2 regions of the Niabella digestorum genome follow, and region 1 is predicted to be linked to the other one. Evidence: riboswitches for the same ligand, from Rfam matches in the RefSeq annotation. Region 1 holds a riboswitch; the other holds the start of a gene.
What was found. Region 1 has a riboswitch for thiamine pyrophosphate ahead of V2H41_RS06120 (TonB-dependent receptor). Riboswitches for the same ligand answer to the same signal wherever they lie in the genome.
Positions count from the first base shown of each region.

Region 2: it holds a riboswitch for thiamine pyrophosphate, as region 1 does, so the genes downstream of both, pnuC (nicotinamide riboside transporter PnuC) here and V2H41_RS06120 (TonB-dependent receptor) in region 1, are expected to answer to the same signal.

Region 1 covers NZ_JAZGLY010000003.1:153,407-159,332, reverse strand. The annotation lists gene V2H41_RS06135 (D-alanine--D-alanine ligase) at 1-281, shown strand, start outside; gene V2H41_RS06130 (PASTA domain-containing protein) at 313-1,152, shown strand; gene V2H41_RS06125 (rhodanese-like domain-containing protein) at 1,182-1,493, shown strand; gene V2H41_RS06120 (TonB-dependent receptor) at 1,565-3,808, opposite strand; TPP riboswitch at 3,884-3,989, opposite strand; gene lepB (signal peptidase I) at 4,202-5,614, opposite strand.
Region 2 covers NZ_JAZGLY010000004.1:133,752-139,677, forward strand. The annotation lists gene V2H41_RS08080 (FUSC family membrane protein) at 1-1,922, shown strand, start outside; gene V2H41_RS08085 (acyl-CoA dehydrogenase family protein) at 1,909-3,003, opposite strand; gene pnuC (nicotinamide riboside transporter PnuC) at 2,984-3,613, opposite strand; TPP riboswitch at 3,663-3,761, opposite strand; gene V2H41_RS08095 (MIP/aquaporin family protein) at 4,169-4,876, opposite strand; gene glpK (glycerol kinase GlpK) at 4,938-5,926, opposite strand, start outside.

The sequences.
Region 1 (5,926 bases):
AATACGAAGGTAAGTCCACCGAAGTAACACCGGCACAGGTAGATGAATCTATAGCGGAAAAAATAAGGGAGGCAGCTAAAAGAGTTTATCAGGCGCTTAATTGCCGCGGGGTTATCCGTATTGATTTTATCTACAATGAAAAGGTGGGTGCGCCCTTTATGCTCGAGGTTAATACCATTCCTGGCCAGAGTGCGGCCAGCATTGTTCCCCAGCAAGTGGCTGCAGCTGGCAGAAACTTAAAAGATTTTTATACTTTGCTGGTAGAAGAATGTTTTTTGTAATGTTTATATTTACAGAAACTATTTTTTTCTAATGTTTAAATTCATTACCAATAAACCCCTGTGGGTGAATATATTGGCGGGGGTGTTGCTGTCGGTAGCAATCTTTGTGGGTGCGATAAGTTCTCTAGGATGGTTTACTAATCATAATGATGCGAAGACTGTTCCTGCCGTAACCGGAAAAACATTGATGGAAGCCGAACGCATTTTGTCCGAGGCTGGATTTACCATAGAAATACAGGATAGTGTTTATTATGATAGTCTTCCTCCATTTTATGTTATTAGGCAAGTACCGGATGAACTGGAGGTTGTAAAATCTACTCGTAGTGTATATCTTACTTATAATAGAGCCGAACCGCCATTAATAGAAATGCCCAATGTTGTAGGGTATAGTTTTCGTAATGCTTTGATGGTGCTGGAAAATGCCGGATTGAAACTGGGGGATACAACCTTACGACCCGATTTTGCGAAGAACTCTGTTCTAGAGCAATTGTATAACGGTGTTACCATTCAACCTGGAGCTAAAATCAAGATGGGGAGTAAAATCGATTTGGTAATTGGTTCCGAGCTCAGTCATGTATCATATGCTACTCCTAATCTTATTGGGCTTACATTATACGAAGCTCAGCAATTGTTGGATGGTATAGGCGTAAAACTGGCTGCTATTATTCCCGATCCCGATGTACGGGATACTGCTAATGCCTATATTTATAGACAAAACCCTCCGCGTTATGACGACGAAGGTAATTTGATCACTATTCGAGCAGGGCAGGTAATGGATGTATGGGTGGGTACTACCAAGCCTGTAACGGATTCCACCGATGTATTTACTCCTTCGTCAAGAAGAAGAGACTCAATTGGGGGGCATGAATAATTACTCAACTTTTTTAAATACTATATAACATGGATACTATCACAGTTCACCAGTTAAAAGAAAGATTAGATAATGGTGAAAAATTATTGCTGATTGATTGCCGGGAGCCGGCAGAATATGAAGAATATAATATCGGAGCTACATTGATACCTTTGGGGGATATTCAAAACGGAACATTAGGTCCGCTGGAAGGTAAAGAAGAAGAGGAGGTAATCATCCATTGCCGTAGTGGTAAGCGTAGCGCAGCAGCCTGCTTACACTTAGAAACATTAGGCTTTAAAAAAACTGTGAATGTAGAAGGTGGTATTCTGGCCTGGAAAGAAGCTTTCGATAATGATTAATATTTTTTTAGGATAATTAAAAAGCCTGTCGATATTACATCGACAGGCTTTTTTGTTGTATATGTTTTTGATTAGAAAGTAAAGGAAATACCGAGGTTCCAGTTCGTGCCCGCCTGGGGAAAGTAATAATTTTCCGTAGTGAAAACCCCGCCATATAGGTAACTAAAAGTATATCCGCTGTTTTCGTATTTTTTATTAAATACGTTATTAATCATACCTATGATACTAATATCTTTAAAAGTATTAGAGCTAAACTGATATCTGAGTCTTACATCAGCCAACGCATAAGGATTAATGCTCTTAAGCTTATTCTGAGCATTGTCGAGATATTGTCTTCCTACATATTTCCCTAGAACATCAATATAGAAATGTTGCGCGTCTGCAGGTTTAGTAAAAGGCTCTACAGTAAGAGAAGCTCCTGATATGATGTTGGGGGAGAAGGATATATCGGTATTGGTAAGGGTGGTCGCTATCTGTCCGCCGTTATCATAGTCATCATCGTATTGCGTGATACTTTTTATTTTATTGCGGCTGAAAGTGGCATTGGCAGCGACTTGCAACCAATCTACAGGTTTTGCAGCAACAGAGAGTTCTATACCGGCTCGATAACTATTATCCACATTAGTACGCGTATAAGCTCCTACATCATTAATTTTCCCGGTAAGAATGAGCTGGTCTTTATATTTCATATAGTATCCGTTAATTTCAGCTTCCCACTTAGGGGCATTAAAGCCATATCCCAGCTCAACATCTGTTAATCGTTCAGGACGGGGAGCTTCATCTGTATTTGCTTCGAAGTCGTTACGATTAGGCTCTTTATTAGCAATGGCTACAGATCCATATATTTTGCTTATTGCTGTTTTGGGATGCTTGATGATATAGCTTAATCCTGCCTTGGGATTAAAGAAAGTGAACTGATTTTTTGAATGAATATCGGGGTTCTTTCTGAAACCGTTAATGGTATAATCCACCACCCTCACTTGTAAGTCGGCAAAGCCGTACAGATTAGTAATGAGCTGCTGCTGTAGCTTTGTGTATATATTAAAGTCGTTCTTTTTTGCGGGTAAGTTGTACCAACGGTAATCATTGGGAAACCCTACTTGTGCCCATTTTACAAAGCCGTAGTGTTTAGCATCAAATATAGTATAGGCTCCACCAATATTGATAGTGGTATTTTCTTTGTTATAGTTTGCAGAAAATACGGTACCATAGTAATGGTTGTCGAGCCATAATTGGCGTATTAGATCGGTAGATGTGATTACAGAATCTCCAATGGTAACAGGATGTAGCCCATAGTCGTCAAAATCTTCACCAATTTTGTACTCATTATAATAGCCTCGTCCTCTTGTTAAAAACAAGCTGATATTGGAAGACCAGTGATTGTTGAATTTATGATTGAAGAATGCCTGATAATAATCCTGCTGATAATTATCGGTCTGGTCTTCATAGTAAACCCCATCACTTATTTTACCGAGTGTATTGGTTCTTCTGCCAATGGCATCTAATTGTTTGGTGTAATTTACTGTAGATGGGTCATCTTCGGAAGTATAGTAGGTGCCAATACCATTCCATGCTTGTCCGGTTCTTTCCCTCCCGGTAAGCAGATTAAATTTAATATTCGTCTTTTCATTTTTTGACGTCCATCCGGCAAGAAATTGAAGCGACTTCAAATCACTGAATGAACGTTGTATATAACCATCGGAACTAATTTTGGACAACCGTACATCTACCTGAAAACCTCCGGGCAGCAGTCCTGTTGCGGCTTTCAGCGTATGTTTCCACGTATTGAAGGAGCCATATGCATTACTCACAGATGCATAAGCTTTTTTACTTTGCTCAATATTGTAGATGTTTAGAGAAGCTCCAAAAGCGCCGGCTCCGTTGGTAGAAGAGCCTACGCCGCGTTGTATTTGTACAGAGTTTGCCGATGACGCCAAGTCGCCGAAGTTTACAAAGAAGGCACCTTGCGATTCGGGATCATTTACGGGAATGCCATTGAAGGTAACATTGGTTCTGGTAATATCGGTTCCTCTGATGCGTAACGATGAATAACCTACTCCAATACCGTCATCTGAACTTGTAATAACTGAAGGAATCTGATTGAGTAAGTAAGGGAAGTTTTGTCCTAGATTTTGCTTTTCGATTTCTTTAGAGCTGAGGTTGGATACAGCAAATGGTGATTTTTCATTCAATCTTGTAGAGCGTACTTCAACAGGAGTAAGTTCTTGTACACTGTCTCTGGTAGTTGTGTTTTGTGCATTAACGGCATGATGTGCATACACAACGATGCATGCGAACATGAAAATCCTCTTCATTTGTTTTTTCTTTTGTGGCCTGCTATGTGCAGTGCCGGGTTAAAAAAATAATGAGAGGGGAATGCTGAAATAAGAAAGGAGGGATATCATCCTTCCCTGCGCAGGCATTACCCTGATCAGGTTTGCGGGTATAATCTCAGCCTCATCAATAATAATTGATTCAGCACCCCGGGAAACACTGTGCCTTGAAAAGGCGCTGCAAAGATATAGTAAAAAATTGGTTTAAAGGTTTCGTAGGTGGAATAAATATTTTTTATGAGCACCTATGGCTGTTCATTTGAGAAATAGTTTTCAAAATATTACGGAAAGTGTAATAGTAAGTGCGTTTAAAATAAAAGCCTATGTGAAGTTGACTGATTTTCACACAGGCTTTTTTATAAAGCGTTGATGATTTTATTTGATGATTTTAAACAGACGTTTCCATCGCGGTCCCTTGTCATAGCTGAACCATATCATCCAGGCTTTACCTACTACGGCGCTTTCGGGTACAAAACCCCAGAATCGGCTATCCTGGCTCTTATGACGATTGTCACCCATCATCCAGTAATAATCCATTTTAAAAGTATACTGGTTAGTGGCTTGGCCGTTGATATAGTATTTCCCGTCTTTCACCTCCAAGGTATTGCCTTCATAGGACCTGATGACACGTTCATAAATAGGGTAATTTTCAGGAGTTAAGGTAATGGTACTACCTTTTTTAGGAACCCAGATGGGGCCGTAATCATCTACCGACCATTCGTGCGCTTTATCATAATAAGGGAACAAGCGCTCGGGCTCCGCATTAGTAGGTATTCTTTCTTTAGTGATGCTGGCAGCATCCACTGCAGGAAGTTTTTTAAGAATTTCCAGCTCGTCCAATGTGAGATTAATATGATATATATTATTGCCCAAAGGACTGAAGTCGGGCATGCCGCTCTCCATATTTAAAGCAATGCCGGCTTCACGCAGAAAGTCTTCATCAATGATGACATTATTTTTCGTTCTGAAATAATAATAGGTTGCGGAAGTAGGAGAGACATAACCGGGTTTATTATTGATGTATACAATGCCATCAACAATTTGCAAGGTGTCTCCTGCTACGGCGACACAACGTTTGATGTAATTATCTGTTTTATCCGGGGGATGAGATACTACCGGAAATGTTTCTGGATTGTTAAGTATGTATTGATCTTCCTGCGAGCCTGCGGCTGCTCTTCTTTTAATATCATAATACGGATTGGCGGATTCAAATTCCGGACGATGAATGACACTGTCTCCCGCGGGGAAGTTAAACACTACGCAGTCATTTCTTTTTACCGGCGATGCAAACCATCTGATATAGGGTAATTGAATTAGCGTAGAGTAAGACTTGCCATTGGTAAAAGGTAAATAGTTATGTACGAAAGGCACCGATAGCGGCGTATTGGGTATACGCGGTCCATAACTAAGTTTACTTACAAATAGAAAATCTTTTACCAATAAGGTTTTTTCCATAGAGCTGGAAGGAATCGTATAAGCTTCAAACACAAAAGTGCGAATAAGCGTAGCGGCAACTATTGCAAAAATGGCTGCATCTACCCATTCGCGCCATCCCGGTTTTCTGTGTTTTTTTACTCCTTCTGGTCCTATAAAGCGCGCGTCTTTATTCTTTGCCAGCCAAGGGAAGTAAAAGAAGGGAACCAGTGCTGCTGCCGTATGATCCAGAAATGAAAACCGACAGAATACTTTAGCAAATTCAATAAATATACCTGGCGTGATAAACCAGCCTACTACCGGAATCAACTGCCAGAATACCCAGTGTTTGGGGCGCTGGGCAATATCTTGCATTATCCATGTATTATAAAATGGAATATAGGCTTTCCAAGATTCACGACCTGCTTGTTTAAATAATTTGGCTAAGCCAAATGACGGTAACAGCACAAGTAAGAGACTGATAAGATATATGACTAACAAATGATTAACGGGCATCGGCCTAAGTTTTTGGCAAATTTATCGGAAACTATATAAATAGTGCGATGATGGCAAATAATTAACAATATCTATTTGTTTTAGTAAGCGAGATATGGCGGATAAATCGCACTGACGCATCCATTGAGCACATTATTTTGGTATATATATAAAGAGCGGCTACGATGCGTG
Region 2 (5,926 bases), on a different contig from region 1:
GCATGATCGGAGTGTATGGGGCTCGTGTCAATGCCGTGGGATTTGCGGGTATGCTTATTATGGTGATTAATCTGGATCTCCACATGGAAAACTCCCAGGTATTAATGCACAGTGTCACATTAGTAGCCGGCGGTTGCTGGTATATGATACTGAGTTTGGCTTTGTTCGGTGTAAGGCCTTATAAAGTAATACAACAGGCGCTTGGGGATTGTATTATTTCCATAGGAGATTATTTTGCTACTCGGGCGCTGTTTTATGATAAAAATGCTGATTATGACAGCATATATAAGCGATTAATGGAACAGCAGCAGCAGATTGAAGACAAGCAAAGTCTACTGCGTGAGATGATGTTCAAAAGCCGCAGCATTGTCAAAGAGTCTACCATTACCAGCAGAACCTTATTAGTAATCTTTTTAGAATCGATTGACCTTTTTGAAAAAGCTGCTGCTACGTTTTACAATTACCAGTCCATGCATAAACGCTTTGATGAAAGTGGCATTCTAGAAGATTTCAGGCGTGTGATTGATGTAATTGTGGATGAACTGCATCTTATCGGCTTAGCTGTACAAAGTGGAAGGCCTACACGCGCATCCAGAAGGCTGAACAACGAATTAAGAGTGCTTAAAGAGCGATTTGAAAATTTTGCCAATGATTACCGAAAGCCCGAGTCATTCGACGCCATCGTAAACATGCGCAAACTATTACAGTCGGTAGAAGATATTACATTGCGCATATACACCCTGCATCATTATACTCGATATGACATCAAAAAAGTTCAGAAGTACAAGTTATCCGACGATTATCAATATTTCGTTAACAAGACGGATTTGAATATTCAAACTCTAAAAGAGAATCTCTCTTTAAAGTCCAATACTTTTCGTCATTCTATCCGTGTTACCATAGCCTGTCTGCTGGGTTATATCGTAGCGCATGCGCTTAAATTGCAGTATAGCTACTGGGTTTTGCTAACCATCATTGTAATTTTAAAACCCACTTATAGTGTAACCCGACAAAGAAACTATCACAGACTGATAGGTACTTTTATAGGAGCTTTAATAGGACTAGGATTATTGTTTATTATTCCCACACAAAATGGCAAGTTTGCTGCCATGATTGTGCTGATGATCATCACCTATAGCTTCATGCGTACCCGATATCTGGTAAGCGTAATATTCATGACCGCTTATGTGATGATCTATTTTTATCTGCTAAACAGCCATCGTTTTTATGAAATTTTCAAAAGTAGACTGATTGATACTACTGTTGGATCGATTATTGCGCTTACGGCGGCGTATGTACTGGTACCTTCTTGGGAAAGAAGACAAATCAGTACTTATATGGTAAAAGCACTTATTGCCACCAAAGCTTATTTCGAAACTGTGGCCGGAATTTTTGCCACAGGGCAGTTAAATGAAAGAGATTATAATATCCGGAGAAAAGATGCGTTCATTGAGCAGGCTAACTTGTCCGGAGGGTTTACCCGGATGATGAACGAACCTAAGAGCAAACAGGGCGATATTAAACGCATCCACCAGATGGTGGTGCTCGTCTACACCCTCAACTCGCACATTGTTTCCTTGGCAGCCATGACTAAAGGATTTTCTAATGTATTTCCTCATGAGGATTTTAGTGCCATCAAGAACGATATCATCGCCGATCTTAATGAGTCTATCTCCTTAATCGAAAACAAAGGGAAAGAAATTCAGGAATCAAAACATAATGATGCTCCAATGGAGCTGAAACACGAACTGAACGAACTGATCGAAAAACGAAGAAGAGAATTACAACAAGGGATCATTGATACGGAAACGCGAAAGATGCTGACCACCTTTAAACCCGTTGCCGATCAGTTTTTATTCATCAGTCGTATAGCCGAAGACATTAAGAAGTTGGCCAAACGATTTGCATCTAACGGTATGTAGAGAAAGTCAAAAGCCCATGCTGGCTAGCTGTAAATATATCTCTAAATATTTTGTTGACCTCCGTATTTTCGTTGGCTGCAAATAATCCGCAATAAGGTAATATTTCTGCAGCAGCCTGTCTACAGGTTTGTACTAAAAGGCGACTTTTATGCCGTACACTGAGCAAACGTGATTGCCTCAATCTTCCTTTCTGCAGTAGTTCTGCCCAAGAATGATCAGCTATTTTATAAAAATCAGTCGCAAGCTTATTGATTTTTTGCTGATGGACCCGAAGGATTGTTTTCGCCTCCTTGAACTGCAATTTATTAATTCGATTAAGTTCGAACCTCTGCAGTAATATGTTGTTGGTCTCTTCCAGTAAATGATTTACCATACCCAAGGTATTTACAGCAATGGTGGTTTCTGCAAAAGACATAAATGGATAGTGGTAAATATCATGCTTCAATGTAGTATGCGCGGTATCGATAATAAAACTTCGCTCAGGTTTTACCTTGAGATCTTTAACCCTAAAGCTATGGCTGGCTGTAGCCCTGAGGCCTATAGTATTCCAGTCTTCCAAAACCTCTACCTCGTTTTTCTTAAAGAAGAAAGAACGTACCAATGGTTGCCCTTGCTCTGTAAGTACAGTTTTGCCGTCTTTTTCAATAATACAATTAGCTGTAAAATGAGTAAGATGTGGAGCCCCTGTAGCATATTTCCAACATCCATTGATGATATATCCATTCTTCACCAGGCGGGCAACGCCGTTCACGGCACCACTTCCTCCTAGGCATACATTTTTTTTACTGAAAATTTTGGCGCCAGTATCTTCTTCAATATATCCTACAAACAGGTTGGCTCCTGCACAAAGGGTTACGGTCCAGCCCAGACTTCCGTCCACGTAAGCCAAGGCTTCCTCAACACGCAATGCCTCAGGAAGACTCAGCTCCAAACCATTCAAGTGTTTAGGCACGAAAAGTTTAAACCATTGCCTCTCATAAATGATATTTAAAAGCGCGGGGGTTAAAGCGCCTGCTTTCTCAGATTTCTGACATAATGTTCTCAAATGAGCGACTTCTTCCTTATTCAAAACTAAACTCATGAACTTGTTTTTGTTTTTTCAAAATCCTACTCCAATCTCTATAACCCAGTATAGCTACAATAAAAAGAAACAATGTTAGTAGGGCATACAGAGGCAATTCTTTATAAATCAAAAGCGGTATGGCAAAAGCATTACTGATATTGAGCAATATCCAATTTTCTATCTTGCGTTTTGCAAGCAACCACATTCCAGCCCAAGCAGTGGCACTCACCCACGAATCAAAAATCGGAACGGTAGAATCAGTAAACTGTATAAGTACAAAATACAGCACAAAAAATGCAACCACTACAATTCCTGTAGTCACAAGCCAATCCGATCGATTGGCACGAGTAATATGTGTTAAAGCATTATTCCCTTTCTGCCAGCGCCACCAGCCGTACACGCTCATCACAAAATAATAGACATGTAATGCACTTTCGGCATACAACCCGGCATGAAAAAAAATATAAATGGAGATAAGTACGGCAATAATGCCACAAGGATATAACCATACTTTATTAGCTTTAGCCAACAATACTTCGGCCACACCAAAGCTCACGCCAATCCATTCCAATAATGGTACGGCTTTAAGCTGCTCCCAAAAAAGAGAAATCCAATGCTGAATGCTCATAATTCCCTGTTGTTATAGACAACTCACAGGGATGTCTGGATAATATAATAGACAGAAGATACTTCAACTCCCTACGCCAGCATTACCTGGATCAGGTTCTTTGGGTATAATCTCAGCCCGTTATATTAAGGCACCCCATGAGCAGCACAAATATAGGATGAAAAATACTGTAAGAAGAAATATCGTATAAGGTTTTATATTTTATTTAAGAAGCTTTGACAAGATAAAAATGATTTACAGCAGGATATACTTTAATCATATTGGACTAATTGAAAATTGAAATGGACATTACATGTAGGCCCCGTAAGGCCTTATTATTTTATCTATCATGCACATTTGGGTAACGAGCTTATCGAGCATGAAAGGGGGCCATGTGTGCTTTGGCAAGTTTCCCCCAACATCTATTATTAATACCAATGAAGTAGCAGCATGGGAATATGCAAAATAAATGAGGTGTAGCCTGACATTCAGACTACACCTCATCATTTTATACTCCTGGTTCCGAATTATCGTTGAGAAAATAATGCCCGAGAGTATACTACCACAAAAAGTTTCTTATACTAATAAATCAAAAACTATCGCAGCTAATAATCCTCCAATAATTGGACCCAGAACGGGAATCCAGCTATAAGACCAATCGCTGCTTCCTTTTTTACCAAGTGGTAAAATAGCATGCATGATACGAGGACCTAAGTCTCTTGCCGGATTGATAGCATATCCGGTAGGACCACCCAAGCTTAAACCTATAGCTAATACAATCAAAGCCACAGGTAACGCCTCTAACGAACCCACACTGCTGGCCGGTGCGGACAAAAACAGTGCTCCGAATATCAATACAAAGGTTCCAATGGCTTCGGTAATCAGATTATTGATAGGGTTGCGAATTGCGGGGCCGGTACTAAAAGTTGCCAGCTTAGCACCAGTATCCTCCGTTTGCTCATAATGCTGTTTGTAAGACAGCCATACTAGCAAGGAGCCTAACATAGCACCCAGCATTTGCCCGGCTATATACTGGCCTACAGAAGAAGCGCTTATTTTTCCTAAATAAGCCATGGCAATAGTAACAGCTGGATTAAGATGTCCTCCACTATGCGCGGACGTAATAAACACTCCCGCAAACACAGCCATGGCCCATCCAAAAGTTATCACAATCCATCCGCCATTATTGCCTTTTGTTTTATTTAGCAGTACGTTAGCTACCACACCATTACCTAACAGAATAAGTATGGCGGTGCCGATTAATTCACTGGTAAAAATATTCATATGGAGCATTTAAAGGTTAAGGAACTAATTATCCAATTGCCAAAAGCATCGCAGCGATTTCTTACTCTGCCCAAGCTTGTGCGGCTTTAATAGCACGGGCCCATTCTTTCTGTAATGTAGCTCGTACTTCGTCTTTCATGCTGGGTTCAAACACACGCTCTTCTTTCCAGTAAGCCTGCACTTCATTGATATCCTTCCAAAAACCGGTGGCCAGACCTGCTAAATAAGCCGCTCCCAACGCCGTAGTTTCAGTAACAGTGGGTCTTACCACTTTTGTATTCAGAAGATTGGATTGAAACTGCATGAGGTAATTATTGATAGTAGCGCCCCCATCCACGCGCACCTCTTTAATGGTAATGCCTGCATCAGACTCCATTGCCTTCAATACATCCATAGTTTGGTATGCTATGCTTTCAACAGCGGCACGTGCTATATGCCCGTCGCTGGAGCCTCTGGTAAGGCCTACAATAATTCCTCGAGCATGCTGATTCCAGTAAGGCGCGCCCAAGCCTGTAAATGCCGGTACCATATACACGCCTCCATTATCATTTTCTGTAGCTGTCAAAGCTTCTACATCGGAAGATTTCTGAATAAGTTTCAGTCCGTCGCGTAACCATTGTACCACAGCACCCGCAATAAACACGCTTCCTTCCAGTGCGTAATACACTTTATTATTAATTTTCCAGGCGATGGTAGTAAGTAGATTATTTTTAGACTCTACAGGTTTAGTACCGGTATTCATCAGCATAAAGCATCCGGTACCATAAGTATTCTTCACCATGCCTTCGTGTATACACATTTGACCGAATAGTGCCGATTGCTGATCTCCTGCAATACCGGCAACCGGTATTTGCGCAGATGTTAGCAACTGTTGTGTATGTCCGTATACTTCGCTGCTGGAGCGCACTTCGGGCAGCATATTACGCGGAATATTCATAATCTTCAACAATTCATCATCCCAATCCAGAGTATGAATATTGAAAATCATGGTGCGTGATGCATTGGTTACATCGGTGGCATGTACCTGACCATTGGTAAGCTTCCATAAAA